DNA from 3 places in the Streptomyces sp. NBC_00237 genome. Region 3 is predicted to be linked to each of the others. Evidence: riboswitches for the same ligand, from Rfam matches in the RefSeq annotation. Region 3 holds a riboswitch; each other region holds the start of a gene.
What was found. A riboswitch is a leader RNA that binds a small molecule or an ion and turns the genes downstream of it on or off. The one in region 3 is predicted to bind thiamine pyrophosphate.

Region 1: it holds a riboswitch for thiamine pyrophosphate, as region 3 does, so the genes downstream of both, OG897_RS20940 (thiamine ABC transporter substrate binding subunit) here and OG897_RS28805 (bifunctional hydroxymethylpyrimidine kinase/phosphomethylpyrimidine kinase) in region 3, are expected to answer to the same signal.
Region 2: it holds a riboswitch for thiamine pyrophosphate, as region 3 does, so the genes downstream of both, thiO (glycine oxidase ThiO) here and OG897_RS28805 (bifunctional hydroxymethylpyrimidine kinase/phosphomethylpyrimidine kinase) in region 3, are expected to answer to the same signal.

Annotation. Positions count from the first base shown of each region.
Region 1 is NZ_JAPEMT010000002.1:1,607,342-1,616,734, reverse strand. It holds gene OG897_RS20980 (TetR/AcrR family transcriptional regulator) at 9-569, shown strand; gene OG897_RS20975 (M23 family metallopeptidase) at 523-1,245, opposite strand; gene rpsB (30S ribosomal protein S2) at 1,555-2,484, shown strand; gene tsf (translation elongation factor Ts) at 2,641-3,477, shown strand; gene pyrH (UMP kinase) at 3,665-4,408, shown strand; gene frr (ribosome recycling factor) at 4,547-5,104, shown strand; gene OG897_RS20950 (phosphatidate cytidylyltransferase) at 5,104-6,216, shown strand; gene rlmN (23S rRNA (adenine(2503)-C(2))-methyltransferase RlmN) at 6,331-7,437, shown strand; TPP riboswitch at 7,476-7,601, shown strand; gene OG897_RS20940 (thiamine ABC transporter substrate binding subunit) at 7,683-8,783, shown strand; gene OG897_RS20935 (iron ABC transporter permease) at 8,846-9,393, shown strand, end outside.
Region 2 is NZ_JAPEMT010000001.1:2,224,538-2,233,930, reverse strand. It holds gene metF (methylenetetrahydrofolate reductase [NAD(P)H]) at 1-857, opposite strand, end outside; gene thiE (thiamine phosphate synthase) at 970-1,629, opposite strand; gene OG897_RS09880 (Rv2175c family DNA-binding protein) at 1,808-2,173, opposite strand; gene OG897_RS09875 (NAD(P)/FAD-dependent oxidoreductase) at 2,286-3,455, opposite strand; gene OG897_RS09870 (hypothetical protein) at 3,523-3,933, opposite strand; TPP riboswitch at 3,983-4,095, shown strand; gene thiO (glycine oxidase ThiO) at 4,093-5,286, shown strand; gene thiS (sulfur carrier protein ThiS) at 5,283-5,507, shown strand; gene OG897_RS09855 (thiazole synthase) at 5,512-6,306, shown strand; gene pknB (Stk1 family PASTA domain-containing Ser/Thr kinase) at 6,406-8,355, shown strand; gene OG897_RS09845 (deoxyribonuclease IV) at 8,444-9,346, shown strand.
Region 3 is NZ_JAPEMT010000003.1:422,118-431,510, forward strand. It holds gene OG897_RS28770 (AI-2E family transporter) at 1-872, opposite strand, end outside; gene OG897_RS28775 (oxygenase MpaB family protein) at 942-2,435, opposite strand; gene uppS (polyprenyl diphosphate synthase) at 2,432-3,223, opposite strand; gene OG897_RS28785 (2'-5' RNA ligase family protein) at 3,706-4,230, opposite strand; gene OG897_RS28790 (AAA family ATPase) at 4,239-4,784, opposite strand; gene OG897_RS28795 (cytosine permease) at 4,858-6,255, opposite strand; gene tenA (thiaminase II) at 6,252-6,941, opposite strand; gene OG897_RS28805 (bifunctional hydroxymethylpyrimidine kinase/phosphomethylpyrimidine kinase) at 6,947-7,291, opposite strand; TPP riboswitch at 7,314-7,439, opposite strand; gene OG897_RS28810 (thioesterase II family protein) at 7,456-8,232, opposite strand; partial or broken gene OG897_RS28815 (DUF5954 family protein) at 8,402-9,393, opposite strand, start outside.

The DNA.
Region 1 (9,393 bases), on a different contig from region 3:
CGGCCTCCGTGGCCGAGCACCGGACGATGCAGCGCAGCGCCCTTCTGGACGCTGCCCGATCCCTCCTGTCCGAAGGCGGTACGGAGGCTCTGACCTTCCCCGCCCTCGCCGAGCGCACGGGCCTGGCCCGTTCCTCGGTCTACGAGTATTTCCGCTCCCGGGGGGCGGTCGTCGAGGAGCTGTGCGCCGTCGACTTCCCCGTTTGGGCGGCCGAGGTCGAGGACGCCATGGCGGCCGCCGACACCGCCGAGGGCAAGGTCGAGGCGTACGTACGGCAACAGCTGACGCTGGTCGCCGACCGTCGCCACCGTGCCGTCGTCGCGATCTCCGCGAGCGAGCTGGACGCCGGTGCCCGCGAGAAGATCCGCGCCGCGCACGGCGGACTCGTCACGATGATCGGCGACGCCCTGCGCGACCTGGGCCACGAGCAGCCCCGGCTGGCGGCCATGATGCTCCAGGGCGTGGTCGACGCGGCCGTGCGCCGTCTGGAGCTCGGCGGCGCCGCCGAGGATCCCGCCCTGATCACCGACGCGGCCGTCTCGATGGCCCTGCGGGGCGTCCGGGGCTGAGACTCCGCCGCCACCACGGCACGGGGCACGCCAGTACCGCCACCGGCAGCGCTCCGTCCCGTACGGCTGCCGACAGCGCTCGGTCCTGTACGGCTGCCGACGGTGATCGGTCCCGTACGGCTGCCGGAAGCGGCTCGGTGGCGGGTGCCGGGACCCCGAACACCGGCAGCAGGCGGGGCGGGCCCCGGTGCAGCAGGCCGGGCGGGAGCAGGGACAGCGGATCCAGGTAGTCCGCGCCCCGCAGCAGGCCCCAGTGCAGACAGCTGACCGCCGGGCAGTGGTACGCACCGGACTCCAGCACCCCCACCACCTGGCCCGCCGCCACCTCCTCGCCCTCCGCGACCAGCGGGCGCACCGGTTCGTACGTCGTGCGCAGCGGTGGGTCCCCGCTGCCGGGCAGCGTGATCGAGAGCACTCCGCGCCCGGCCACCCGGCCCGCGAAGGACACCTTTCCCGCCGCCGCGGCCCGTACCCCCTCGCCGGGAACGGCCGCCAGGTCCACGCCCCGGTGCCCGGCCGCGTACCGCGAAGGCGGCGGCTCCCAGGCCCGTACGACAGGGGGGCGGACGCCCACCGGCCACGAGCGGTCGGGACCCTCGGCGGCGAAGGCAGGGGAGGGGCGTACGAAGAGCGCGGCGACGGTCAGGGACAGGGTCAGGAACACCATTCGGTACATGCCGAGAACGGTCCCGCAACGAGCGTTCTCGCGGGGATCATGGACCGCTTCTGTGGACGGCCGACCGGTTGTGGACAACGCCGTCACCCGGCACTGTGCGGGTCCCGTACACTTCTTGTGGCGATCCGGGTCACCGGGTCGACTTCGCACGTCCCGCCACCACCCACTCTTCAGCGGTCAGTGGCAGCGCTGCTCGGTCCTCAGAGTCTCCGACCACACGGTCCGGACCTCATGGGCACAGCGCGTGGGGCGTCAGGCGCGACCGCCGTCCGGCGGAAGCGATAACCGAGTACCTCAAGGAGTACGGCCATGGCCGTCGTCACGATGCGGGAGCTGCTGGAAAGCGGCGTCCACTTCGGTCACCAGACCCGTCGTTGGAACCCGAAGATGAAGCGCTTCATCTTCACGGAGCGCAACGGCATCTACATCATCGACCTGCTCCAGTCGCTGTCGTACATCGACCGCGCCTACGAGTTCGTCAAGGAGACCGTCGCGCACGGTGGCTCCATCATGTTCGTCGGCACCAAGAAGCAGGCGCAGGAAGCGATCGCCGAGCAGGCGACGCGCGTGGGCATGCCCTACGTCAACCAGCGCTGGCTCGGCGGCATGCTGACCAACTTCTCCACCGTCTACAAGCGCCTCCAGCGCCTGAAGGAGCTGGAGCTCATCGACTTCGAGGACGTGGCCGCGTCGGGCCTCACCAAGAAGGAGCTCCTGGTTCTCTCGCGCGAGAAGGCCAAGCTGGAGAAGACCCTCGGCGGTATCCGCGAGATGTCGAAGGTTCCCAGCGCCGTCTGGATCGTCGACACCAAGAAGGAGCACATCGCCGTCGGCGAGGCGCGCAAGCTGCGCATCCCGGTCGTCGCGATCCTCGACACCAACTGCGACCCCGACGAGGTCGACTACAAGATCCCCGGCAACGACGACGCGATCCGCTCTGTCACGCTGCTCACCCGCGTGATCGCCGACGCCGTCGCCGAGGGCCTCATCGCCCGTTCCGGTGCCGCCACCGGTGACTCCAAGCCGGGCGAGAAGGCCGCCGGCGAGCCCCTCGCCGAGTGGGAGCGCGACCTGCTTGAGGGCGACAAGAAGGCTGACGAGGCTCCGGCCGCCGACGCCGCTGCCGCTCCGGCCGAGGCTGCTCCGGCCGCCGACGCCGAGGCTGCCCCGGTCGCCGAGGCCGAGAAGCCGGCCGAGGCCGCCGCCGAGGCTCCGGCCGCGGACGCCGAGCAGTCCTGACCCAGCCCGTAACGGCTGACTGACGGCGGGGGAGGGTACGCCCACAGGCGTACCGCCCCCGCCGTTCACCCGTAGATCACGTAGACGCTGACTTCACCGTCGACGCGGATCACGTAGATCACGACCTTCGACTTTCGAGAAGAGATTCACAGACTCATGGCGAACTACACCGCCGCTGACGTCAAGAAGCTCCGCGAGCTCACCGGCGCCGGCATGATGGACTGCAAGAAGGCCCTCGACGAGGCCGACGGCAGCGTCGACAAGGCCGTCGAAGCCCTTCGCATCAAGGGCCAGAAGGGCGTCGCCAAGCGCGAGGGCCGTTCGGCCGAGAACGGCGCCGTCGTCTCCCTGATCGCCGACGACAACACCTCCGGTGTCATCGTCGAGCTCAAGTGCGAGACCGACTTCGTCGCCAAGGGCGAGAAGTTCCAGGCCGTCGCCAACCAGCTCGCCGAGCACGTCGCCGCCACCAAGCCGGCCGACCTCGCGACCCTGCTAGCCTCCGAGATCGAGGCCGGCAAGACCGTGCAGGCGTTCGTCGACGAGGCCAACGCCAACCTCGGCGAGAAGATCGTCCTGGAGCGCTTCGCCCAGTACGAGGGTGCCTTCGTCTCCGCGTACATGCACCGCACCATGCCCGACCTGCCCCCGCAGATCGGTGTTCTGGTCGAGCTGGACAAGGCCGACGCCGAGCTCGCTCGCGGCATCGCCCAGCACATCGCCGCCTTCGCGCCGAAGTACCTCACCAAGGAAGACGTTCCGGCCGAGGTCGTCGAGACCGAGCGCCGCGTCGCCGAGGAGACCACGCGCGCCGAGGGCAAGCCCGAGGCCGCCCTCCCGAAGATCGTCGAGGGCCGCGTGAACGGCTTCTTCAAGGAGGCCACCCTCCTCGGCCAGCCGTACGCGCTGGACAACAAGAAGTCCGTCCAGAAGGTCCTGGACGAGGCCGGCGTCACCCTGAAGCGCTTCGCGCGCATCAAGGTCGGCATCTGAGTCCGTACGTCCGACCCTGTCGACGTAACGCGAACATCGCCAGACCCGGCTAGGGTCTGATGCAGCCGCCCGGAGTACGCACCGGGCGGCCGCAGATCTGACGAGGAGGCCATTGCCGCAGAGGGAACCGCAAGGATTTCCACCGGCAATGGCCTTCTTCGTATGTGCACGAGGAGATATCACCCCCATGAATCAGGACAGCGGCAAGAAGACCGGGCGCTTCATGCTGAAGCTCTCCGGCGAGGCGTTCGCCGGCGGCGGTGCCCTCGGTGTCGACCCCGACGTCGTCCACGCCATCGCGCGTGAGATCGCCGCGGTCGTACGCGACGGCGCGGAGATCGCGGTCGTCATCGGCGGCGGTAACTTCTTCCGCGGCGCCGAACTCCAGCAGCGCGGCATGGACCGGGCCCGCTCGGACTACATGGGCATGCTCGGCACCGTCATGAACTGCCTCGCCCTCCAGGACTTCCTGGAGAAGGAGGGCATCGACTCCCGTGTCCAGACCGCCATCACCATGGGCCAGGTCGCGGAGCCGTACATCCCGCTGCGCGCCGTGCGCCACCTGGAGAAGGGGCGCGTCGTGATCTTCGGCGCGGGCATGGGCATGCCGTACTTCTCCACGGACACCACCGCCGCCCAGCGCGCGCTGGAGATCGACGCGGAAGCCCTGCTCATGGGCAAGAACGGGGTCGACGGGGTCTACGACTCCGACCCCAAGAAGAACCCCGAAGCGGTCAAGTTCGACGCGCTGGAGTATAGCGAGGTGCTGTCCCGCGACCTCAAGGTCGCCGACGCCACCGCGATCACCCTCTGCCGCGACAACGACCTGCCGATCCTGGTCTTCGAACTGCTGGCCGAGGGCAATATCGCCCGCGCGGTCAAGGGTGAGAAGATCGGCACGCTCGTCAACGCCCGGGGCAACCGGGACTGACAGGTTTCCGTTTCGTCCTCCTGGCCCGGCCGGGGGATGGACAATGTCCTGCCGGTCGGACACCGTGCAGGAGAAGACGCACGCAGCAGCAGCAGTCCAAGACATGCAGCAGCAGTTCCAGACATGCAGGAGTACGTGGTGATTGAAGAAATCCTCCTCGAGGCCGAGGAGAAAATGGAGAAGGCCGTCGTGGTCGCCAAGGAGGACTTCGCCGCGATCCGCACCGGCCGTGCGCACCCGGCGATGTTCAACAAGATCGTGGCCGACTACTACGGTGCCCTGACGCCCATCAACCAGCTGGCGTCGTTCTCGGTCCCCGAGCCGCGCATGGCCGTGGTGACCCCCTTCGACGCGACCGCCCTGCGCAACATCGAGCAGGCGATCCGCGACTCGGACCTCGGCGTCAACCCGAGCAACGACGGCCGCATCATCCGAGTGACGTTCCCGCAGCTGACGGAAGAGCGCCGCAAGGACTACATCAAGGTCGCGCGCAACAAGGCCGAGGACTCCCGGATCTCGATCCGCTCCATCCGCCGCAAGGCCAAGGAGACCCTCGACAAGCTCGTCAAGGACAAGGAGTCCGGCGAGGACGAGGTCCGCCGTGCGGAGAAGGAGCTCGACGACACCACCGCGAAGTACGTGGCGCAGGTGGACGAGCTGCTGAAGCACAAGGAAGCCGAGCTGCTCGAGGTCTGATGAACGACTCTTCCTGGGGGGCCCGGCCGAGGGCGGGCTACGCCGGTGAATGGACCGCCCCCGACCAGGGGCCCCTCCCGGCGGGTCCCGCGTACGATGCGCATGACGCCCAGCACACTCGGCCCATGCCCATCGTGCCCGAGACAGGCAGAGACGCCGACGACCGCGACGACCGGAACCGGGGGGCCGCTCCTGCGAGCGGTCCCCCGTTCCGCGACGAGATGCCGCAGGAGCCCATGTCCACCCCGCCCCCGGCGCCGCCGCAGCAGCCCGCGGCACCGCAGCCTCCCCAGAAGAAGCGGGCCGGCCGCGACCTGCGGTCCGCCATAGGAGTCGGCCTTGGCCTCGGCGCGGTGATCTTCGCGTCGCTGTTCATCCGGAAGGAAGCGTTCGTCGGCGTCATAGCGGTCGCCGTGGTCGTCGGGCTGTGGGAGCTGACCTCGCGGCTGGAGGAGCGCAAGGGCATCAAGGCTCCGCTGGTGCCGCTCGCGGTCGGCGGTGCGGCCATGGTCGTCGCCGGTTTCGTGCGCGGTCCTGAGGGCGCGTGGGTCGCGATGGCGCTCACGGCTCTGGCCGTACTGGTCTGGCGGATGACCGAGCCGCCGGAGGGGTACCTCAAGGACGTCACGGCGGGTGTCTTCGCCGCGTTCTACGTGCCGTTCCTGGCCACCTTCGTCGCTCTGATGCTCAGGGCCGAGGACGGGGCGCCGCGGGTGCTCACCTTCCTGCTGCTCACCGTGGTCAGCGACACCGGTGCGTACGCGGTGGGCTGGCGCTTCGGCAAGCACAAGCTGGCGCCGAAGATCAGCCCGGGGAAGACCCGGGAGGGCCTGCTCGGAGCGATCGCCTTCGCGATGGTGGCGGGCGTGCTCTGCATGACGCTGCTGATCGACGGCGGTACGTGGTGGCAGGGCATGCTGCTCGGCCTCGCGGTCGCGGCCAGTGCGACGCTCGGCGACCTGGGCGAGTCCATGATCAAGAGGGACCTCGGGATCAAGGACATGGGCACGCTGCTGCCGGGGCACGGCGGGATCATGGACCGGCTGGACTCGCTGCTGCCGACGGCTCCGGTGGTCTGGCTGATGCTGGTGATCTTCGTAGGGTCGGCTTGATCTTGGGTCTGTAGGCGCCTGCGAGGCGTCTGACCTGCTGTGTTGTTGGGTGAGGGGCCCGTTGTCCACAGGACGGCGGGCCTCTTGTCGTACATCTGAGACACTGGTATGACCATGCCTGTACCTGGAGAACTCACTTTCATCGCGCCCCGCGGAGCCAAGAAGCCCCCGCGGCACCTCGCCGACCTCACGCCCGCCGAGCGCAAGGAAGCGGTTGCCGAGATCGGCGAGAAGCCGTTCCGTGCCAAGCAGCTGTCCCAGCACTACTTCGCCCGGTATGCCCACGACCCGGCGGAGTGGACCGACATCCCCGCCGGTTCGCGCGACAAGCTGCGGGACGCACTGCTCCCCGAGCTGATGACCGTCGTACGTCATCTCTCGACCGACCAGGAGACCACGCGCAAGACGCTGTGGAAGATGCACGACGGCACGCTGGTCGAGTCGGTGCTCATGCGCTATCCGGACCGGGTGACCATGTGCATCTCCTCGCAGGCGGGCTGCGGCATGAACTGCCCGTTCTGCGCCACCGGGCAGGCCGGTCTCGACCGGAACCTGTCGACGGCGGAGATCGTGCACCAGATCGTGGACGGCATGCGGGCGCTGCGTGACGGCGAGGTTCCGGGCGGTCCGGCGCGGCTCTCGAACATCGTCTTCATGGGCATGGGCGAGCCGCTGGCCAACTACAAGCGCGTCGTCGGCGCGATCCGTCGGCTCACCGACCCCGAGCCGGACGGGCTGGGTCTTTCGCAGCGTGGCATCACCGTCTCCACCGTGGGCCTGGTGCCCGCGATGCTGCGGTTCGCGGACGAGGGCTTCAAGTGCCGTCTCGCCGTGTCGCTGCACGCCCCGGACGACGAGCTGCGCGACACCCTGGTGCCGGTCAACACGCGCTGGAAGGTGCGGGAGGTGCTGGACGCCGCGTGGGAGTACGCGGAGAAGTCCGGTCGCCGGATCTCGATCGAGTACGCGCTGATCCGCGACATCAACGACCAGGCGTGGCGGGGCGACCTGCTGGGACGGCTCCTGAAGAACAAGCGGGTGCACGTCAACCTGATCCCGCTGAACCCGACGCCGGGGTCCAAGTGGACGGCTTCGCGGCCCGAGGACGAGAAGGCGTTCGTCGCCGCCATCGCGGCGCACGGGGTGCCGGTGACCGTACGGGACACCAGGGGCCAGGAGATCGACGGGGCCTGCGGGCAGCTGGCGGCCTCCGAGCGCTAGTCCGAAGGGGCCCATGTAATCTGGGCTGCACATTTACATATTTCCGACAGGGGAGCGCCACAGCGCTGAGAGTGCGGCACCGATCGTCTTCGTACGGACAAGGCCGCAGACCCTCTGAACCTTGCCCAGGTCATTCTGGGTAGGAAGTTCGGTCGTTACTCAAGCTGTTGCGCCCTGCCCGCATCCTTTTCCGGTGCGGGCAGGGCCGCGTCTCTTCCTGGTCATGTCCAGGAGGAAAACCACCAGTGAGCACCATCAAGAGGTACGCCGCCACGGCCATCGCCGCCGCGCTCGGCGTCAGCGCGCTCGCCGCCTGCGGGGGCACCGACTCCGGCGACTCCGCCAAGAAGGGCGACGGGGCCGGGTCGAAGACCGTCACGCTCGTCAGCCACGACTCGTTCGACGTGTCGCCCGCCGTGCTGAAGGCGTTCACGCAGGCGACCGGCTACACGGTCAAGGTGCTCAAGAGCGGGGACGCGGGCGCCGCCCTCAACCAGGAGATCCTCACCAAGGGCTCGCCGCGCGGCGACGTCTTCTTCGGCGTCGACAACACCCTCCTCTCCCGCGCGCTCGACAACGGTCTCTTCCAGTCGTACGAGGCCAAGGGCCTGGATCGAATACCCGCCGACCTCCAGCTCGACAAGGGCGAGCACCGGGTGACGCCCGTCGACACCGGTGACATCTGCGTCAACTACGACAAGAAGTACTTCGCCGACAAGAAGCTCGCACCGCCGAAGACCCTCGACGACCTGGCCGAGCCCGCGTACAAGGACCTCCTCGTCGTCGAGGACGCCGCGACCTCGTCGCCCGGCCTCGGCTTCCTCCTCGCGACCGCCGGACAGTACGGCGACGACGGCTGGCAGGGCTACTGGCAGAAGCTCAAGGACAACGGCGTCAAGGTCGTCGACGGCTGGGAGCAGGCGTACAACGAGGAGTTCTCCGGGTCCGCCGGTGGCAAGAAGGCCAAGGCGGACCGCCCGCTCGTCGTCTCCTACGCCTCCAGCCCGCCCGTCGAGGTGCTGTACGCCGACCCGCGCCCGACCGAGGCGCCGACCGGTGTCGCCACCGGGACCTGCTTCCGTCAGATCGAGTTCGCCGGGCTGCTGGACGGCGCGAAGAACGCGGCGGGCGGCAAGGCGCTCCTCGACTTCCTCATCGGCAAGCAGTTCCAGGAGGACCTGCCGCTGAAGATGTTCGTCAACCCGGCGGTCAAGGACACCAAGCTGCCCGAGGTCTACGCGAAGTTCGGCGAGAAGGCCGACAAGCCGCTGACCGTGGACCCGAAGAAGATCACCGAGAAGCGTGAGCAGTGGGTCAAGTCGTGGTCCTCGCTGGTGAAGAAGTAGCCGAGAGGCGGCCGGGCGCCCGCAGGGGTGCCCGGCGCGGGGGAGCGGTGCGGCTCGCTCTGATGGCCGTGCCGCTCGCGTTCTTCGCGCTGTTCTTCGCCTACCCCGTCGTCGCGATCGTGGGGCGCGGGCTGAAGTCCGGCGGGAGCTGGCAGTTCGGGCGGATCGGGGAGGTGCTCGGCGACCCCGACATCGGCGGGGTCCTGTGGTTCACCACCTGGCAGGCCGTGGCCTCCACCGCGCTCACCCTGCTGCTCGCCCTTCCGGCGGCGTACGTCTTCGCCCGGTTCGACTTCCCCGGCAAGCAGCTGCTGCGGGCCGTGGTGACCGTGCCGTTCGTCCTGCCGACCGTCGTCGTGGGCAGTGCCTTCCTGGCCGTCCTCGGCAGGGGCGGTCTGCTGGACGAACTGTGGGGCGTACGGCTGGACACCAGTGTGTGGGCGATCCTGCTCGCGCACGTCTTCTTCAACTACGCGGTCGTCGTACGGACCGTGGGCGGGCTGTGGTCGCAGCTCGACCCCCGCCAGGAGGAGGCGGCCCGGGTCCTCGGCGCGGGGCGTTTCGCCGCCTGGCGGCGGGTGACACTGCCCGCGCTGGCACCCTCGGTGGC
Region 2 (9,393 bases), on a different contig from region 3:
AGCGTGATGAAGTGCATTCCCGGTACACCTTCGGCAAGCAGCGTCGCGCAGAACTCCGTGGCGAACTCGATGCCAATGGAGCGTACAGCGGCGGGATCGTCTTTGACCGCGAGCATGCGCTCTTTCACGGCGTCCGGGAAATGCGCGTTGCTGAGCTGCGGAAGTCTGTCCAACTGCCTGACCAGCGTGACAGGCATCACCTCGGGAATGATCGGGGTGTCGCAACCCGCTGCTTCCACGCGGTCACGCATCCGCAGATAGCTCTCCGGGTCGAAGAACATCTGCGTGATGGCGTAATCGGCACCGGCCCGGCACTTCTCCACGAAGTGGCGGATGTCGGAATCCCAGCTCTCCGAGCGCGGGTGCATCTCGGGGAATGCGGCGACGCCGACGCAGAAGTCGCCGGACTCCTTGATGAGGGCGACGAGTTCGGACGCGTACGTCACGCCCTCGGGGTGCTTGACCCATTCGGCCATCGGGTCGCCCGGCGGGTCGCCGCGCACGGCGAGGATGTTCCGGATGCCCGCGTCCGCGAACTGCCCGACCATGTTGCGCAACTGGGCGACCGAGTGGTCGACGGCGGTGAGGTGCGCGACGGGCGTGAGCGTGGAGTCCGAGGCGATCTTCTGGGTGGCCTTGACAGTGCCCTCGCGGGTGGAGCCGCCCGCTCCGTAGGTCACGGAGACGAAGCTGGGGCGCACCGCCTCGACCCTGCGCAGGGCGTTCCAGAGGTTCTGCTCACCCTTCTCGGTCCTGCGGGCCGAGAATTCGAAGGAAAACGACGTCTTTCCGGTCTCCAGCAGTTCACGCACCGTAAGCGCGCGGTCTGATCTGGTGGAAGCTGTGCCAAGGGCCATGCGGAGAGGTTAGCCAGCGGGGCCGCCGACCCCCAACCAGCCAGGAGGCAAAGGTCCGTTATGCCGGTTTCTTGTCCACCCTTCGGACAGTTATCCGGCAGGGCTCGAACGGCTACTGATCGTATGACCTGATCCGCTTGGCCAGTTCCGCCGCAGCGGTGGCGGGGTCCGCGGCCTCGGTGAGAGCGCGGACGACCACCACCCGGCGGGCTCCGGCGGCCAGCACCTCGTCCAGATTGCGGACGTCGATGCCGCCGATGGCGAACCAGGGGCGCGGCTGGTCGAGGGAGGCCGCGTAACGCACCAGGTCGAGGCCGGGGGCGTGCCGTCCGGGCTTGGTGGGGGTGGGCCAGCAGGGGCCGGTGCAGAAGTAGTCGACGCCGGGCTCGGCGACGGCCGCGTCGACCTCGGCGGCGGCGTGCGTGGAGCGGCCGATCAGGACGTCGTCGCTGCGCGCGCCGAGGATGGCGCGGGCGGCGGGCACGGGCAGGTCGCCCTGGCCGAGGTGGAGGACGTCGCTGCCGATGGCGTGGGCCACGTCGGCGCGGTCGTTCACGGCGAGGAGCTTGCCGTGCTCTCGGCAGGCGTCGGCGAGGACCGCGAGGTGTTCCAGCTCCTCGCCCGCCTCCATGCCCTTGTCGCGGAGCTGGACGATGTCGACGCCCGAGGAGAGCACCGCGTCGAGGAAGGCCCGGAGGTCTCCCCGCTCCTTGCGGGCGTCCGTACAGAGGTAGAGCCGGGCGTCGGCGAGCTGCTCGCTGGGCGTGGGCATGATGGTGTGTCCCCCCGTTCGGGCGGACGCCGCTGCGGCGTCCGCGGGCCGGGCGGCCGTACGGTCCCGGACGCGCCGGGGCCGTACGGCCGCCCTGTTGCATCGGCTGCCCTGGTGCGTCGGCTGCCGTGTCGTCTTGGCTGCCCTGTTGTCCCGGCTGCCGTGGTGTGTCGGTTGCTCAGAGGGCGAGCGCCTGGGCGCGGCGCTTCACCTCCGTGCCGCGATTCTCGCTCAGGGCCTGCGCGGGCGTGCCGGGCAGGGTCGGGTCGGCGGTGAAGAGCCACTCCAGCATCTCCACGTCGGAGAAGCCGTCGTCCTTCAGCACCGTCAGGAGGCCGGGCAGCCCCTTGACGATCTTGTCTCCGTCGATGAAGGGGGCGGGCACCTGGAGCGAACGGTTCTCACCGCGTCGTACGGCGATGAGCTGGCCGTCCTTCACCAGCTGCCGCACCTTCGTCACCTCCAGGTCGAGCATCTCCGCGATGTCGGGGAGGTAGAGCCAGGCGGGGACGAGGGCATCGATCTTTGCGTCAATCTCGGTCACAGGACAAGCGTGCCATCCAGGACTGACAACCGGCACCCGGGCCCGGTCCTTACGGACATTCCGTACGGATTCCGTACTGGTTCCGTACGGTCCGGCCATGGCTTGCGGGCCCCTACGGCTTCAGCACCGCCGATTTCAGCGGCACGGAGGGGTCCGCGGCCCGCACCGGGTCCAGTGCCGCGCCCGCCTCCACGAGCTTGCGCCCCTGTGCCAGGTCGCGCGGGCGGCCCACCGCCAGCAGGGCCACCAGCGCGCCGCCACGCAGCCAGCACACCGACCAGGAGGGGGTGCCGGGGTCGCCGCGCCAGATCATCTCGTCGGCGTCCGCGTGGTGGCCGACGTACTGCACGAAGCGGCCGAACTGCTCGGACCAGAAGTAGGGCACCGGGTCGTAGGGCCGCGGCATGCCGCCCACGATGCCGGCCGCGACGGCGCGCGGGCCCTGGAGGGCGTTGTCCCAGTGGTGCACGAGCAGGCGCGCGCCGTACCGGTGCGAGGGGAAGGAGGCACAGTCGCCGACGGCGTACACGTCGGGCACGGAGGTGCGCAGGTGCTCGTCGGCGGTGACGGACCCGTCCGCACCCAGCTCCACACCGGAACCGGCCAGCCAGCCGGTCGTGGGCCGGGCGCCGATGCCGACGACGACCGCGTCGGCGGGGATGCGGCGGCCGTCGGCGAGCAGCACCGCGCCCGGCTCCACGGAGGCCACCCGAGCGCCGGTGAGCAGCTCGGCGCCGCCCTCGGCGTACCAGGCGGCCATCGGGACGGCGATCTCGGCGGGCATCGTCCCGGCGAGCGGCCGGTCGGCGGCCTCGACGACGGTGACCGTGCAGCCCGCCTCTCGGGCGGCGGTGGTGAACTCCGCGCCGATCCACCCCGCCCCGACGACCACGACGTCGCTCTGTGCGTCCAGCACAGGGCGCAGCCGCTGCGCGTCGTCGAGCGTCCTCAAGAGGTGCACGCCGGGTGCCCCGAGGGAGCCGGGGAGGGTGATCGGGTCCGCCCCGGTGGCGATCACCAGGGCGTCGTAGGCGACCGGCCCCGTGAGGGTGTCGACCTCGTGGTCGTCCGGGCGCAGGGCGACGGCCTCGCAGCCGAGGCGCAGTTCGACGCCCAGCGCCTCGAAGTCGACCTCGAAGGCGGATCCCTCGGCCTTGCCGAGCAGGACCGCCTTGGACAGCGGCGGCCTGTCGTACGGCTGGTGGGGTTCCGCCCCGATCAGGGTGACCGTGCCCTGGAAGCCCTGCTCCCGCAGGGCGACGGCGGTCTGCACTCCGGCCATGCCCGCGCCGACGACGACGATGCGCTTCTGCTCGCTCACGCGACCACCTTACGTTTCTGACGGGCCGTCAGGACTTCTGATTCCGGTTCCGGTTCCGGTTCTGATTCCGGTCCTGGGTCCGGTCCTGATCCAGGTCTTGGGCGGCCAGCTCCTCGACGACGCTCGTACCACTGCCGTCCTGGGACTCCCATGCCCAGCTCTCCGTCAGCCGAACGCGGCCGTCGGGACCCAGCGTGACCTGCGACAGGCAATGACCGGACGACGTCGTTCCGTCGTGCTTGAGCTGTACGTAGCGGAAGTCGAGCCGGTCGCCCTCGCGCGTGCCGACCAGGTGCCCCCGTACGACGTCGCCGCCCGCGTACTCGGCCCAGATCCGGCCGCCGTCCTCGTGGTAGGCGAAACGCGTGCGGGTGCCGACCTGGCCCGGCGCCTGGTCGGCGACCGGCGCGAGAACGAGTCCGTCGAGCGAACGGGGCACGGAACGTACCTCACAGTCTGTTGAACCCAGGGACTAGTCTGGTCACCGTACAAGCACTCACGGGAGCCCGGCGGACCGGGCTGAGAGGGAGGCTGACCGGGCCTCCGACCGTACGAACCTGATCCGGGTCATGCCGGCGAAGGGAGGGGCTGGACGCCCATGCACACCTCTGTGGATTCTTCGGGAAGGCCGTACGACGTCCTGGTCGTCGGAGGCGGGATCATCGGCCTCGTGACGGCCTGGCGGGCCGCGCAGCGGGGCCTGCGCGTCGCGCTCGCCGACCCCGAACCGGGCGGCGGCGCCGCCCAGGTGGCCGCGGGAATGCTGGCCGCCGTCACCGAACTGCACTACGGCGAGCAGACCCTGCTCGGCCTCAACCTCGCCTCCGCGCGCCGCTATCCGGACTTCGTCAGGGAGCTTCAGGAGGCGACCGGACAGGACACCGGCTACCGCGCGTGCGGCACCCTCGCCGTCGCCCTGGACGCCGACGACCGGGCCCACCTGCGCGAACTGCACGCCCTGCAAAGCCAGTCGGGCCTGGAGTCGGAGTGGCTGAGCGGGCGCGAGTGCCGCCGCCTGGAGCCGATGCTCGCGCCGGGCGTGCGCGGCGGACTGCGGGTGGACGGCGACCACCAGATCGACCCGCGACGCCTCGCCTCGGCCCTCCTGACGGCCTGTGAGCGCGCCGGAGTGGTCCTGCACCGCACGAGCGCCGAACGGCTCCGTGTCGTACGGGAACGGGCGAGCGGCGCGCTCCTGGCCGACGGCACCGAGCTCGTCGCCGACCAGGTGGTGCTGGCGGCGGGTTCGCTGAGCGGCCGGCTCGCGGGAGTGCCCCCGGAGGTGCTCCCTCCGGTACGCCCCGTCAAGGGACAGGTGCTGCGGCTGACGGTGCCGCCCGCGTACGCCCCGTTCCTGAGCCGCACGGTGCGTGCGGTGGTGCGCGGCAGCCACGTCTACCTGGTGCCCCGGTCGAACGGCGAACTCGTCGTCGGGGCGACCAGCGAGGAGCTCGGCTGGGACACCACGGTGACGGCGGGCGGGGTGTACGAGCTGCTGCGCGACGCCCACGAACTCGTCCCCGGCATCACCGAACTCCCCCTCACCGAAACCAGGGCAGGACTGCGCCCTGGCTCCCCCGACAACGCCCCCCTGCTCGGCCCGACCGCACTGCCGGGGCTGGTGCTGGCGACCGGGCACTACCGCAACGGTGTGCTGCTGACGCCCGTGACGGGGGACGTCATGGCGACCGTACTGACGACCGGGCGGCTGCCCGACGAGGCACGTGCCTTCACCCCGCGCCGGTTCGCCCCCGCCGCGCCCCTTCCCGTACGACAGGAGCAGCCCGCATGAGCACCCCCGTGAACCCCTCTGTGAACGTGTCCGTGAACGGCGAAGGGCGCGCGGTCTCCCCCGGCACCACCCTCGGCGACCTCGTCGCGACACTCACGCGCGCGCACGCGGGCGTGGCCGCGGCGCTCAACGAAACCGTGGTCCCGCGCGGCCGGTGGGCGGACACCGCACTCGGCGACGGCGACCGCGTCGAGGTCCTCACCGCTGTCCAGGGAGGCTGACCCCATGGCCGACGACCTCTTCGAACTGGGCGGCGCCTCCTTCTCGTCCCGTCTGATCATGGGTACGGGCGGGGCGCCCAGCCTCGACGTCCTGGAGCGCTCCCTGATCGCCTCGGGCACCGAGCTGACGACGGTGGCCATGCGGCGGCTCGACCCGTCCGTACAGGGCTCCGTGCTGTCCGTACTGGACAAGCTGGGCATCCGGGTGCTGCCGAACACCGCGGGCTGCTACACGGCGGGCGAGGCCGTCCTCACGGCCCGCCTCGCGCGGGAGGCCCTCGGCACGGACTGGGTGAAGCTGGAGGTCATCGCCGACGAGCGGACCCTGCTGCCGGACCCGATCGAGTTGCTGGACGCGGCGGAGACCCTCGTCGACGACGGCTTCACCGTCCTGCCGTACACGAACGACGATCCGGTGCTGGCGCGCAAGCTGGAGGACGTGGGGTGCGCGGCGGTGATGCCGCTGGGCTCCCCCATCGGCTCCGGTCTCGGCATCCGCAACCCCCACAACTTCGAGCTGATCGTGGAACGGGCCGGGGTGCCGGTGATCCTGGACGCCGGGGCGGGGACGGCGTCGGACGCCGTGCTGGCGATGGAGCTGGGATGCGCCGGTGTGATGCTCGCCTCCGCGGTCACGCGGGCGCAGGAGCCGGTGCTGATGGCGGAGGCGATGCGGCACGGGGTGGAGGCGGGACGCCTGGCCCACCGTGCGGGCCGCATCCCCCGCCGCCACTTCGCGGAGGCGTCGTCCCCGGAGTCGGGCCTGGCCCGCCTGGACCCGGAGCGGCCCGCGTTCTGACTCCCCGGGCCGAGATCGCCTGTCACAGCTCGGCTTCAGTACGGCCCCGCCCCGTACGCACCCGTCCGCCGCGTCCCTACCGGCTCGTAGACTCCCTCCGTGGACACGACCCTCCAGGACCCCCTCGTCGGGCAGCTGCTCGACGGCCGCTACCTCGTCGAGGCACGCATCGCCGTCGGCGGGATGGCCACGGTCTACCGGGCCGTGGACACCCGCCTCGACCGTGTGCTCGCCCTCAAGGTGATGCACCTCTCGCTCGCCGCCGACGCCACCTTCGTCGAGCGGTTCATCCGCGAGGCCAAGTCGGTGGCCCGTCTCGCGCACCCCAATGTGGTCGGCGTCTTCGACCAGGGCGCCGACGGCGACTACGTCTACCTGGCGATGGAGTACATCGCGGGCTGCACCCTGCGCGACGTCCTGCGCGAGCGCGGCGCGCTCCAGCCCCGGGCCGCGCTGGACATCCTGGAGCCGGTGCTGGCCGCCCTCGGCGCCGCGCACCGGGCCGGGTTCGTGCACCGGGACATGAAGCCGGAGAACGTCCTGATAGGGGACGACGGCCGGGTGAAGGTCGCCGACTTCGGTCTCGTACGGGCCGTGGACACGGTCACCAGCACCACGGGCTCCGTCCTCGGCACGGTCTCCTACCTCGCCCCCGAGCAGATCGAGCACGGCACCTCCGACACCCGTACCGACGTGTACGCGTGCGGTGTGGTCCTCTACGAGATGCTCACCGGCAGCAAGCCCCGCTCCGGCGGCACACCGGCGCAGGTGCTCTTCCAGCACCTCAACGAGGACGTCCCGCCGCCGTCCGCCGCCGTACCCGGACTGGCGCTGGAGCTGGACGAGCTGGTGGCGAGCGCCACGGCCCGCAATCCGCAGGCCCGCCCGTTCGACGCGGTGGCCCTGCTGGGGCAGGCGCGCACCGCGCGCGGCGCACTCTCCGACGAGCAGCTGGACGTCGTACCGCCGCAGGCCAGGCAGAGCGTGCCCACGGGCCCCGAGGAGCACACCAGCGTCATCCCGCGCACCGCTCCCGCCCCGGAGCACACGAACGTGCTCCCGCAGTCCCTGCCCGACGAGCGGCAGCACACCAGTCGGCTGGTGCGCCCCCTCCCGGAGGAGCCCGAGCCCGTACGCCGTGCGTCCCGGCGGCCCGCGCCCTCGCGCCGCACCCTGATCTCGCTGGTCGCCGCCGTACTGCTGGCACTGGGGCTGGGCGCCGGGGTCTGGTACATCAACTCCGGGCAGTTCACCGAGGTGCCCCGACTGCTGAGCAAGTCCGAGAAGGACGCCCGCAAGAAGCTCGGCGAAGCGGGACTCGACGTGAAGGGCGTGGAACGGAAGTTCAGCGACACGGTCGCGCGCGGCGCCGTCATGGACAGCCGTCCGGCGCCGGGCGAGCGCATCCGCGTGAACGACGCGGTGACGCTGGTGATCTCGCGCGGACCGGAGATCGTGAAGGTGCCCGACCTCAAGAGGGTGCCGCTGGCGAAGGCCAAACGGGAACTGAAGGACGCGGGCCTGTCGCCCGGCGTCGTCACCAAGGCGTTCAGCGAGGACATCCCGCTGGGCACGGTGATCAGCACGGACCCGCAGGCCGGCACCGGCCGCTCCCCCGACTCCGCGGTCGCGCTGGTCGTCAGCAAGGGCTCGCCGGTGGACATGCCGACCGTGACCGGGCAGAGCGTCGAGGACGCCACCAGCACCCTCGAAGGGCTCGGCCTGAAGGTCGACGTCGCACCCGGGCAGGTCAACTCGCCGGCTCCGGCGGGTCAGGTGGGCCGCCAGTCGGTGCCCGCGGGCACCCGGCTCGGCCAGGGCGAGCGGGTCACGCTGACGGTCTCCAAGGGGCCGCGGATGATCCCGGTGCCCGACGTGCTCGGCAAGCACGCCGACGAAGCGACCCGCATCCTCAAGGCGGCGGGCTTCCAGGTCGAGGTGGACCGTCCGCTCCTGTCCTTCAGCAAGGTGATCGAGAAGCAGTCCGTCGAGGGCGGCCAGCAGGCACCCGAGGGCGGCACGGTCACCATCACGACGAAGATTCTCTAGCGTCCGTTAGAGGCTGTAACGCTCGTTGACGCCTGTCACAGGGACGCCCCGCACGGGGCGTCCCGACGGTGCGGCATCCTGGACGGTGATGAGCACCGCAGAAACCCCCACCCCGTTCCCCGCCGACTTCCCGGCGTCCCGCAATCCGATCGGCGGGCACGTCCCGGTCGCCGGAGGACTCGCCTCCACAGGACTGCCGTACGCCCGCGAGATGGGCGCGGAGGCCGTGCAGGTCTTCGTCGCCAATCCGCGCGGCTGGGCGACCCCCGTCGGAAACCCGGCGCAGGACGAGCAGTTCCGGGCCGCCTGTGCGGCCGAGCGCGTTCCGGCGTACGTCCACGCCCCGTACCTGATCAACTTCGGCTCGCACACCGAGGCGACCGTCGAGAAGTCCGTGGAGTCACTGCGGCACTCGCTGCGCAGGGCCCGTGCCATCGGCGCGCTGGGCGTCGTCGTGCACACCGGTTCGGCGACCGGCGGACGGCCCCGCGAGGAGGCCCTCGCGCAGGTGCGCACACATCTGCTCCCTCTGCTGGAGGAGCTGACCCACGACGACGACCCGTACCTCCTGCTGGAGTCGACGGCCGGTCAGGGCTTCTCGCTGTGCTCGCGGACCTGGGACTTCGGCCCGTACTTCGACGCCCTGGACCACCACCCGAAGCTGGGCGTCTGTCTGGACACCTGCCACATCTTCGCGGCGGGCCACGACCTCGCCGGGCCCGGCGGCATGAAGCAGACGCTGGACCTGCTGGTGGACACCGTCGGCGAGGGCCGGCTGAAGCTGATCCACGCCAACGACTCCAAGGACGTCACAGGCGCGCACAAGGACCGGCACGAGAACATCGGCGCCGGCCACATCGGCGAGGAACCGTTCCGGGAGCTGTTCTCGCACCCGGCGACGGAGGGCGTACCCCTGATCATCGAGACGCCCGGCGGCAAGGAGGGGCACGCGGCGGACGTGGCACGGCTGAAGGAGCTGCGCGCACCGTGACGGAGGAACACTCCTAAGGGGTTACGCGGTTTGCACCGGCGAGGTGC
Region 3 (9,393 bases):
TGGACCACCACGATGATCGCCAGAACGATCAGGGCGTCCGCGAAGCCGTTCGACACCCAGGCGATGAGCACGCAGACGAAGCCCGCGAACAGGGCTCCGACGATCGGTACGAACGCGGAGACGAACGTCAGCACGACCAGCGGCAGCACCAGCGGCACGCCCAGGATCCACAGGCCGATGCCGATGAACACGGCGTCCAGGAGCCCCACCAGGGCCTGCGACCGTACGAAGGTGCCCAGGGTGCGCCAGCACCGCTTGGCCACGACCGGGAGGTCGGTGGCGGCCCGGCCCGGAAGCTGGCGGGCCAGCCACGGCAGGAAGCGCGAGCCGTCCTTGAGGAAGAAGAACATCAGGAACACCGCGAGGACCGCGGTGACCAGACCGTTGACCACGGTGCTGACACCGGTTCCGAAGGCGGTGAGCACACTGCCCGCACTGTCCTGGATGCGCTTGACCGCTTCGTCGAGCGCGCTGGTGATCTGGTCGTCACCGATGTTCAGCGGCGGCCCCGAGGCCCATTCCCGCACCTGCTGGATGCCTGCGACCACGCTGTCGCTGAGCTGCCCCGCCTGGGACGCCACCGGCATCGCGATCACCGTCACGACGCCCGCGACGACCAGCAGGAAGACCAGCGTGACCAGTCCCGCGGCCGGGGCCGGACGCCAGCCGTGCCGACGCAGGAAGCGCGCGGGCGGCCAGGTGAGGGTGGTGAGGAGGAGGGCCACGACGATCGGCCAGAACACCGACCACATCTGCCCCACCAGCCACAGCACTGCTGCGACTGTTACCAGGACCAGCAGCAGATCCAGAGATATACGGGCCACCCGTCGGAGAGCGGCGGCGGATTTCACAGAACTCAACATGCCGGACATTCTGTCAGCCATAAATGGCCATTGCTGACGCGAAGTTGACTGCCCGGCCGCACGGCTGACTGCCCGGCCTCACGCCTCGGCGAGCAGCGGGTCGAACGGGGTGGTGCGCTGACGGCCCGACATGAACGCGAGGAACTCCTTCACGAAGGCGCTGCGGGTGTACGTCGCACCGTCGGCCCCCGTGGCCTCGCGGTGGAACGCGGTGCGGAACAGGGCCCGGTACTCGTCGGCGTCGATGTGCTGGCTGCCGTCCTTGTCGGTCACGTCGAAGAGGACCTCGGCCACCCTGATGAGCGCGGGCCCGGCGAGGGAGGGCGCGGCGGCGGCGTACTCCTGGGCGCTGACGCTGCCGTCGCCGTCGGTGTCGAGGGCCGCCTGGAGCTCCCGCCACCAGTCCGCGAACGCCTGGTAGAGCCGGGTCTCCTCGGGTTCGTCCAGGTCCAGACGGCTCGCGAGCTCGCGGGCCATGGCGGCGAGATCCGGCCAGTCCAGGGAGCCGTTGCCGGTCTGGTCCAGCACCTGCCGGAAGAAGTCCTCCGCGTCGTGCCGGTGCGCGGTCGCGGTCGGCGGCGTCGCGTACCCGGTGGGCGTCGCGTACCCGGTGGGTTCCGGCCGGTCGGGAAGCGGGGAGAGGAGCCTGAGCAGGGCACCGGCCCGCTTCACCCGGGAGTGCAGGGCCGCGACGGTGCGGGCGCGCGGGTCGTCGCTGTCGGGTGTCAGGGAGAGCAGGCTGATGACGTTCTCCGGCGCGATCCAGCGCGCGGGCAGGAAGCGGGTCAGCCCGACGGCCAGGTAGGCGCCCTGCATCAGGGTGTGCGCGCCGGGCATCTCGGGCAGCCCCGCGCGACGGCGGAAGGGCTCGGGGAGCGAAGCCACGGCGATCGCCCCGACGACGGGGGCGACCAGGGCCCGGCCCGTCGCCCACAGGGTGGGCAGGCCGCTCAGCAGCGGGGGAGCGGGGAGGTGGTCGAAGAGCTTGTACAGGATGACGCGCATCGCCTCCGTGTTCTCCAGCTCCTCGGCCACCACCTTGTCGTAGTACGGCCAGAACGCGGTGAGGGTCTCGGGCAGGTGGCCGGGCTCGTCGCCCATTTCGCCGAGCATGTCCTGGAACTCGGCGTACAGCTCCTCCATGAACTCCTGCTCCAGGGGCTGCCCGCTCAGCCGGAACATCGTGACGGAGCTTTCGAAGAGGGTGGCCACCACCCAGGCGCGCGCACCGGGGTCCATGGCGTCGTACGGCCGGTTCCTGGCGTCGGTCCCCTTCAGCCGGGCGTGCATGCGGTTCAGCCGCGCCGCCTCGCGCTCCCGCGTCTGCTCGTCGGCCCCGACCATGCGCTGCATGCTGAGGAAGGTGTTGCGCAGGCGCCGCCACGGGTGGGCGACGAACGTGGAGTTCTCGATGAGGGCCGCGCCGATCGCCGGGTGCGCGGCTTCCAGCACCGTCGCCCGGATCATGGCCAGGGCCCACCGGGGGTCGTCGAAGAACGAGGCGAACCGCGAGTCCGGACTTGCCGGAGGGCCGCTTCGGGTACCGGAAGGGGGTGTGTCCTGGAGGGTCACGGTCGGGTCGCTCCGATCTCGTTCGGCAGCACGCCGCCGAAGCGGCGGTCGCGCAGCCGGTAGGCGTGCAGGGATGCGAGGAAGTGGGAGGCGCGGAAGTCGGGCCACAGGACGGGCGGGAAGACCCACTCGGCGTAGGCGACCTGCCAGAGCATGAAGTTGGAGATGCGCTGCTCGCCGGAGGTGCGGATCACCAGGTCCACGTCGGGCGTGTCCGGATACGGAAGGTGGTCCGCGAAAGTCTGCTCGGTGACGGCGTCGGCCGGGGTCCCACTGCGCAGGAGCGAGCGCGCGGCCTCGACGATGTCCCGGCGTCCGCCGTGGTCGAAGGCCACGGTCAGGGTCATGCCCCGGTTGTCGCCCGTCAGCGTCATCAAGTCGTCGAAGTCCTGGGCCAGTGCGACGGGAATGCGCGGATCGCTCACGCCGAGGAAGCGGCAGCGGATGCCCCGTGCGTGCAGGAAGAACGCGTGCTTGCGCACCACGCGCCGCACCAACCGCATCAGGAAGTCGACCTCGTTGCTCGGCCGTCCCCAGTTCTCGGTGGAGAACGCGTACAGGCTCAGCCACCCCACTCCGGCCGATCGCGCCGCCTCGATGACGTCGATCACGGCTGCCTCCGCGGCGCTGTGCCCGAAGGTCCGCGGCTGCGAACGCGACTGCGCCCACCTGCCGTTGCCGTCCATGACGCAGGCGACGTGCCGAGGCACCCGACGCTGCCCGCCGGTCTCCCCGTACCGAGGATCCGAGGCGGAGGAGGGGCTCCCCCGATCAGCTTCCTGCTGCATGTCCATGCCCTTCCCGCACGCGGAGCGACGCGGTGTGCTGTGCTGTGCTGTGTGAGCTGACCTGATCAACACGAACAGCGTGCCACCGAATCACCACATGGAGTAAGGGGTACCCGATGGGTTCACTCTGTGAACACCCGTTCGGGGAACGGGCATTCCGGTTGACCGGGCCGGGGTGGGGCGGACGCCTTCGGGACGTGCCGGGCCACCCGGGCCGGTGACCGTCGGGCAAGGCGTCTGCGCCAGCAGCAGTGCCAAGTCCCCGTCCGTCGTCGTCAGGCCCTTGGCGTACGCGTCCAGCGCGAGGTGTCCGCCGCCCGGGCGGAGGCGACACCGGCGAAGAGCCCGAAGGGGGGTCGGCGAGACCGCCGTCGGCGATCCGGAGGGCCTCGCGGAACAGTGGGTGACCGGCGGCCTCACGCACCCGGTCGGCGGACACGGGGGCACTCTCGACGTGTCCCGATTTCGGACGATCTGTCCGGTCAGCCGGTGAGCGGCAGCTTCGCGAGACCCCGCCAGCCGTCGGGCGTGAGGGTGACCACGTGCACGGTGGAGACCTCGGTACGGATCGGCAGGCGGCCGGTGACGCGGTGCGCGATGTCGGCGGCCGTGTCGGCGTCGGCGTCCAGTGCCACGGTGACGTGCACCGGCGGATCCTGCCCGAACCGGCCCCCGTACGGGACCTGTTCGGGGAACGCGGTGCGCACGGCGGTGGCCAGGGCGTGCAGTTCGGGCACCGGGACGCCGACGAACCCACCGGTCCGCTCGGCCTCGGCCAGCAGGACCGGAATCCGGTCTGCTCCCGCCGCGCCCCGCACCAGTGCGTTCCGCAGCCGGTCCAGCTCCGCCGCACCGATCCGCCCGGCGGCCAGCCACGGATAGAGCAGCGCCGCGTGTGCCGGGACACCCGGTCGCACCGCGCGGGCGTCCACCCCGGCGGCGAGGTCCAGCAGAGGGTCGGCTTCCGGCAGAAGTGCCAGGACGGCCGTGGTTCCCGGTGTGGGCATCGCCGTCCTCACCCGCTTTCCGCGTCGCGGCCCGCCATGACGTCGCGCCGAAGTCCGAGTACCGCCTCCGCCGTCTCCTCTGCGGTGAGTCCGGTGGAGTCGAGGACGTTGTCCTCGTGGGGGCCGAGGTCGGCGAAACCGTCGTAGATCTGGCCGAGTACCTCCCGGTCGGTGAGCGGGTGCTGGGAGCGGGACGTCCCTCGGTCGAGCGCGGTCTGCCGGTCGGGCCGCAGCACCACGTACGTCAGCCCGACCCCCGCGGCCTTCGCCGCCTCCTCGTACGCCTCCAGGAACCACGGCCCGATCACCCCGTCCACCACCGTGTGATAGCCCCCTGCGGCGTATCCGGCGGCCGCCCGGGCGGTCACCCCGGTGACGGTCTCGTTCTGCGCGTGTGCCCCCGGCAGGTACGGCGCCACCGCACCCTGCTTGATCGCCGCGTAGAAGTCGTCCGTGTGCAGATGCACACTGGGCGAGAGCATGCTCTCGGCCAGGATGCGCGCGACGGTCGTCTTCCCCGACCCCGAGGGCCCACTCACCAGAATGATCTCCATTCCCCTCACCCTAGGTGAGCCGGGCCCGGTGGTCGGAGCCACGGGGGAACCCGGGCGTCTCGGACGGGCTTCGTCACGGGCCGGGATGCGACCCGGGCACACTCAAAACGTGCCGACGCCTTCGGCCCACCGCGAGGGTGGCGACGGCGGCCACCGCGAAGGAGAGCAGGGAAGCGCTCATCCAGGGCTGGACGGTGAGACCCACGGTGTCCTGGAGCCAGGCCCAGAAGTCGGACCAGCCCGCGATCTTCGTGGGGGCGATCAGCTGGTAGGCGGCGAAGCCGAGTGCCCAGGGCACGAGCATGACCCAGCGGGTGGGGGCCTGCTCGGAGACGTCCCAGGTGCGGTGGCCGCCGAGGACGAAGAAGTCCACGACCAGGACGGCGAACATCGGGATGAAGACCGCGCCGATCAGGTAGAGGAAGCTGGCGTAGCTGTCCATGTTCACCAGGAGCGCCAGACCGGTGGCCAGGCTGCCGCTGATCAGGCACAGGACGCGGCGGTCGGCCCGGGGCAGCAGGTTCTGGGCGGAGACCGCGGTGGAGTACACGTTCGCGAAGGACTGGTCGACCTCGCGCAGCACCAGGACACCGAAGCAGACCACGCCGACGCTGGTGGCGGTGAAGGGGTCGAAGACCTTGTACGGGTCGGTGCTGTCGAACGCGATCATGGCGAGGGCGGCCACGCCGAGGACCGAGCCCGCGATGCCCGCGAGGGTCTGGCCGACGACCAGGCCGCCGAACGCCTCCTTCTCGCTGCGGGAGTGCCGCGCGTAGTCGGCGACCAACGGCAGCCAGGAGATCGATACGGCGATCACGCTGTCGGCCGCGAACCAGAAGTCCTTCCAGGAGCCGCCCTCCATCGGGATGCCGCGCCCCGCCAGGTCCCAGCCCAGGTAGAGGATGGCCAGGACGACGGCGACGGTGACGTAACGGCGGATGATGCGCAGGGCGCCCAGCGGGCGGAGCGTGAGCGCGGTCGTCACCGCGCCCGCGACGAGCACGTACAGCCAGCCGGGTCCCGGGTCGCCGAAGACCTGACGGGCCAGGATCTTCAGGCCGGTGGAGATGACGACCAGCTCGAAGACGGCCCAGCCGACCATCTGGAGCACGTTGAGGACGGTCGGCAGGTAGGACGCCTTCGCGCCGAACAGGCCGCGCAGCAGGACCATCGAGGGCGCGCCGGTGCGGGCCCCGGTGATGGCGGCGAGGCCGAGGGCGGCGGTGCCGATCAGGGTGCCGACGACGGACGCGGTGACGGCGGCGGCGAACGACAGGGTCGGACTGCCGGTGCCCAGCGGGTCCAGGACGACCAGCATGCCGCTGAAGCCGAGCAGGCTGACGCCCAGGTTGGCCCAGAAGGCGCCCTGGTCGAGGCCGGTCAGGACCTTGGGCGTGGGCTGGCCGAGGGTGAGCGGAGCCTCGTTCGCCGGGGCCGGTCTCGGGGTGGTGGGTTCGACGCCGGTCGTCACTTCGCGGGCTCCGAAACCTGGGCGGGAGCGGTGTCGAAGGGCCAGGACTCCATCCGCCAGGCGGCGTCCCAGAACATCCACTCCCAGGTGGACGCGGTCGTGAAGGCCGTGCGCATCCGGGCGCGGGTGGCCGGGTCGACCTGGTCCGCGAGCCGGTTGACGATCTGTCGGGCGTGCTCGGTGGCGGCTTCGAACTCCTCGTCGGCGTACGTGCCGATCCAGTCGCCGTACGGGTGGGCGGCGAGGTCACCGGCCTGTTCGAGGAGCGCCCGGCCCACCTCCGCGTAGATCCAGAAGCAGGGCAGGACCGCGGCGGCCAGCTCGGGGTAGCCCTGGGTGTGGGCGACGGACAGCAGGTAGGAGGTGTATCCGGTGCAGGTGGGGGAGGGTGTCCAGGCGTCGACGTCGACGACGTTGCTCTCGTGCAGGGAGCTCTCGACGACGACGGCGTCGTGGGCGGACTTCGCGAAGAACGCGATGTCCTGCGGCCGGTCCGCCTTCGCGGCGGCGCTGGCCAGCGCGCGGGCGTAGTCGCGCAGGTAGTGGGCGTCCTGGGCCAGGTAGTGGACGAACTTCTCCCGGTCCAGGGTGCCGTCGCCGAGGCCCGTGACGAACGGCAGCTTGTCGATGGCCGTACGTATCCCGGCCGTGTCGGTCCACAGCTCGTCGCAGAAGGTCGTGGTCATGCAGATCAGCTCCAGTACGGGTGGAAGTGGTGGACGGGACCGTGGTCGCTGCCGACCCGCGGGGTGTCGGCAGCGCGCAGAGCCCCCGTCAGGTGCTCCTGCGCGGCGCGGACGGCGGTCTGCCAGTCGTCGCGCTGCGAGCGGTCGCGCGGCACCGCCACCGCGTCGGTGGCGAGGAGGCGGTGGCCGCTGGTCGAGACCATCACGGGGGCGAGGACGACGTACCGGGGACGGTGCCGCTCCAGGGCGTCCGCGACGGCTGCCGCGACGACGGCGTCCACCGGGACGTCGGCGAAGAGTGTGTGGAGCTGTTCGGTGACGAACGCCGCGGGTACGGCATGGATATGGATGCCGGTGACGCCCTGGAGGCAGCATCCATCGTCAACACCCTTCCTACGCCGGCATTACCCGGTCCAGGTTCATGCGGTCGGCGGCAAGGGGAGAAACTCCCGTCCGCCCTCTCAGCCCGGCTACTCCCGAGCTCCCGCGGTGGTCGTCACGCAATGTACCCCCCTCAGGCCGAGTCCTTCGTACCGAGGTGGGTGAACAAGTCCGCCACCAGAGGCGCCATGTGCTCCTCAAGATAGAAGTGCCCGCCAGGGAAGGAACGTGTGACGAAGGCCGACCGGGTCACCTCGGACCACGCCTTCGCCCCGTCCTCGTCCACCCTGTCGTCCCGGTCCCCGTAGTAGGCGCAGACGGGAATGTCCAGAGGCGGCGACGGTACCGCTGCCGTGTACCGCTCGATGAGGCGGTAGTCGGCCCGTATCTGCGGCAGCAGCAGTTCCCGCAGCTCCTTGTTGGCGAGGGCCTTCGCGGTCGAGCCGCTCATGGCGGCGAGCTCCTCGACCAGCTTCTCGTCGGTCGCGTCGGCGAGCCCTCGGGAACGGTTCTTGCCCGGCCCCGCTCTGCCGGAGACGAACAGCGCACGGGGCCCGACCGCGCCGGGCGCCGCCGCCAGGCGTACCGCGACCTCGAACGCGACGGACGCGCCCATGCTGTGGCCGAAGAACGCCAGGGGACTGCTCGCCAGGCTCGCGCAGGCATCCGCGAGCGAATCCGCCAGCTCCTCCATCCGCTCGACCGGCGGGTCGAAGATCCGGTCCTCACGCCCCGGGTAGCGCACCGCCAGCAGTTCCACGTCATCGGGCACCAGAGGAGCCCAGGAGCGGAAGAAATTCGCCGCACCCCCGGCATGGGGGAAACAGACGAGACGAAGGCGCGGGGCACCACCGCCTCGTATCAGCCGGAACCACGGGGAAGCCGATGTCCCCTGGGGCCTCGCGTTCATCACCGCTCCTCTTTGTCGTCGCTGCCGAACTGGCGTGTCCTGCCCCGAGAGTTCGGGTACGCGTCAGCGGCGACTCCGGACGAACTGCCGTCCCCTGATTCTCACAGCCCGGCACGGCGGAGCCTCACCCGCCCGGCGGCGGTCGATCATGGAGTACGGCCGTGCGGGGTCACGCGTCGGCTTCCTCCGCGTCGTGGTGGACGACGCCGTCCTCGTCGAGGCGCGGGTGGATGCGCTCGGGGGCGTGGTTGCTGATGTCGGAGGGGCGGGGGCCTTCCGGGCCGTCGGGTCCCCAGCGCAGCAGCCGGCGGATGCGGCCGATCCGGGAGACGGCTCCGTTCACCTCGATCTGGTTGAGCCGTTCGGCGCGGAGGCGGTCTGCGGCCCCGGTGTACACGGCGAGTTCGGGTACCGAGGGGCCGGTTCCTTCGGCGACCACCGTGCGTGCGTCGGTCTCGTGCGCGCCGTACATGGGCAGGAGACCGCGCTGGCGCGGCTCCATCCGGACCAGGGCGAAGTCCAGGGTCCTGCGGGCGTCGTGGGCGGTGGCGTGCAGGGTGCTGCCGGGTGTCCACGCGGTGCCGGCGCTGTTGCGCTCCACGATCCTGAACGTCGCGGGCAGCAGCAGGACGTCAGGGTGGGTCTCCAGGGCGTGCCGGGAGTCGTGCAGTACGGAGTCGGGGAACCGGGAGCCGGAGTACGCCAGGTCGCGCAGCGACAGCCGTTCGGCAGCCAGGGTGGGGGTGAGGGGGCGTCCGGGTCCAGGACCAGCCCCTCACCCCCGACTGGGCCGGGGCACCCTGGCACTCCGGGCCCAGTCGGGGGTGAGGGGTTCCGGGTCGGTGGGGCGCGGCAGTTCGATGTCGCCGAGCGTGTCCAGGCCGACGTACTCCTCGGCCCGCACGATGCGGTAACGGGTGCCGAGCACAGCGAGTTCGTCGACGCGCTCGCTCTCCAGACGGGCGACCGAGGCGAGCAGAGCCCGTCGCTGTTCCCTGTCCTGGGCGTCGTCCTTGGCCTGACGCCACAGCAGCGAGTTCAGTGCGTCGCGGGCCTGTTGGGGGCAGCCGTCGGTCACCTCGGCGACCACCCGCCAGCACCGTCCGTCCGCCGCGTTCTGGGCGGCCACCCCGAACAGCGGGCCGCGCACGCCCAGGATGC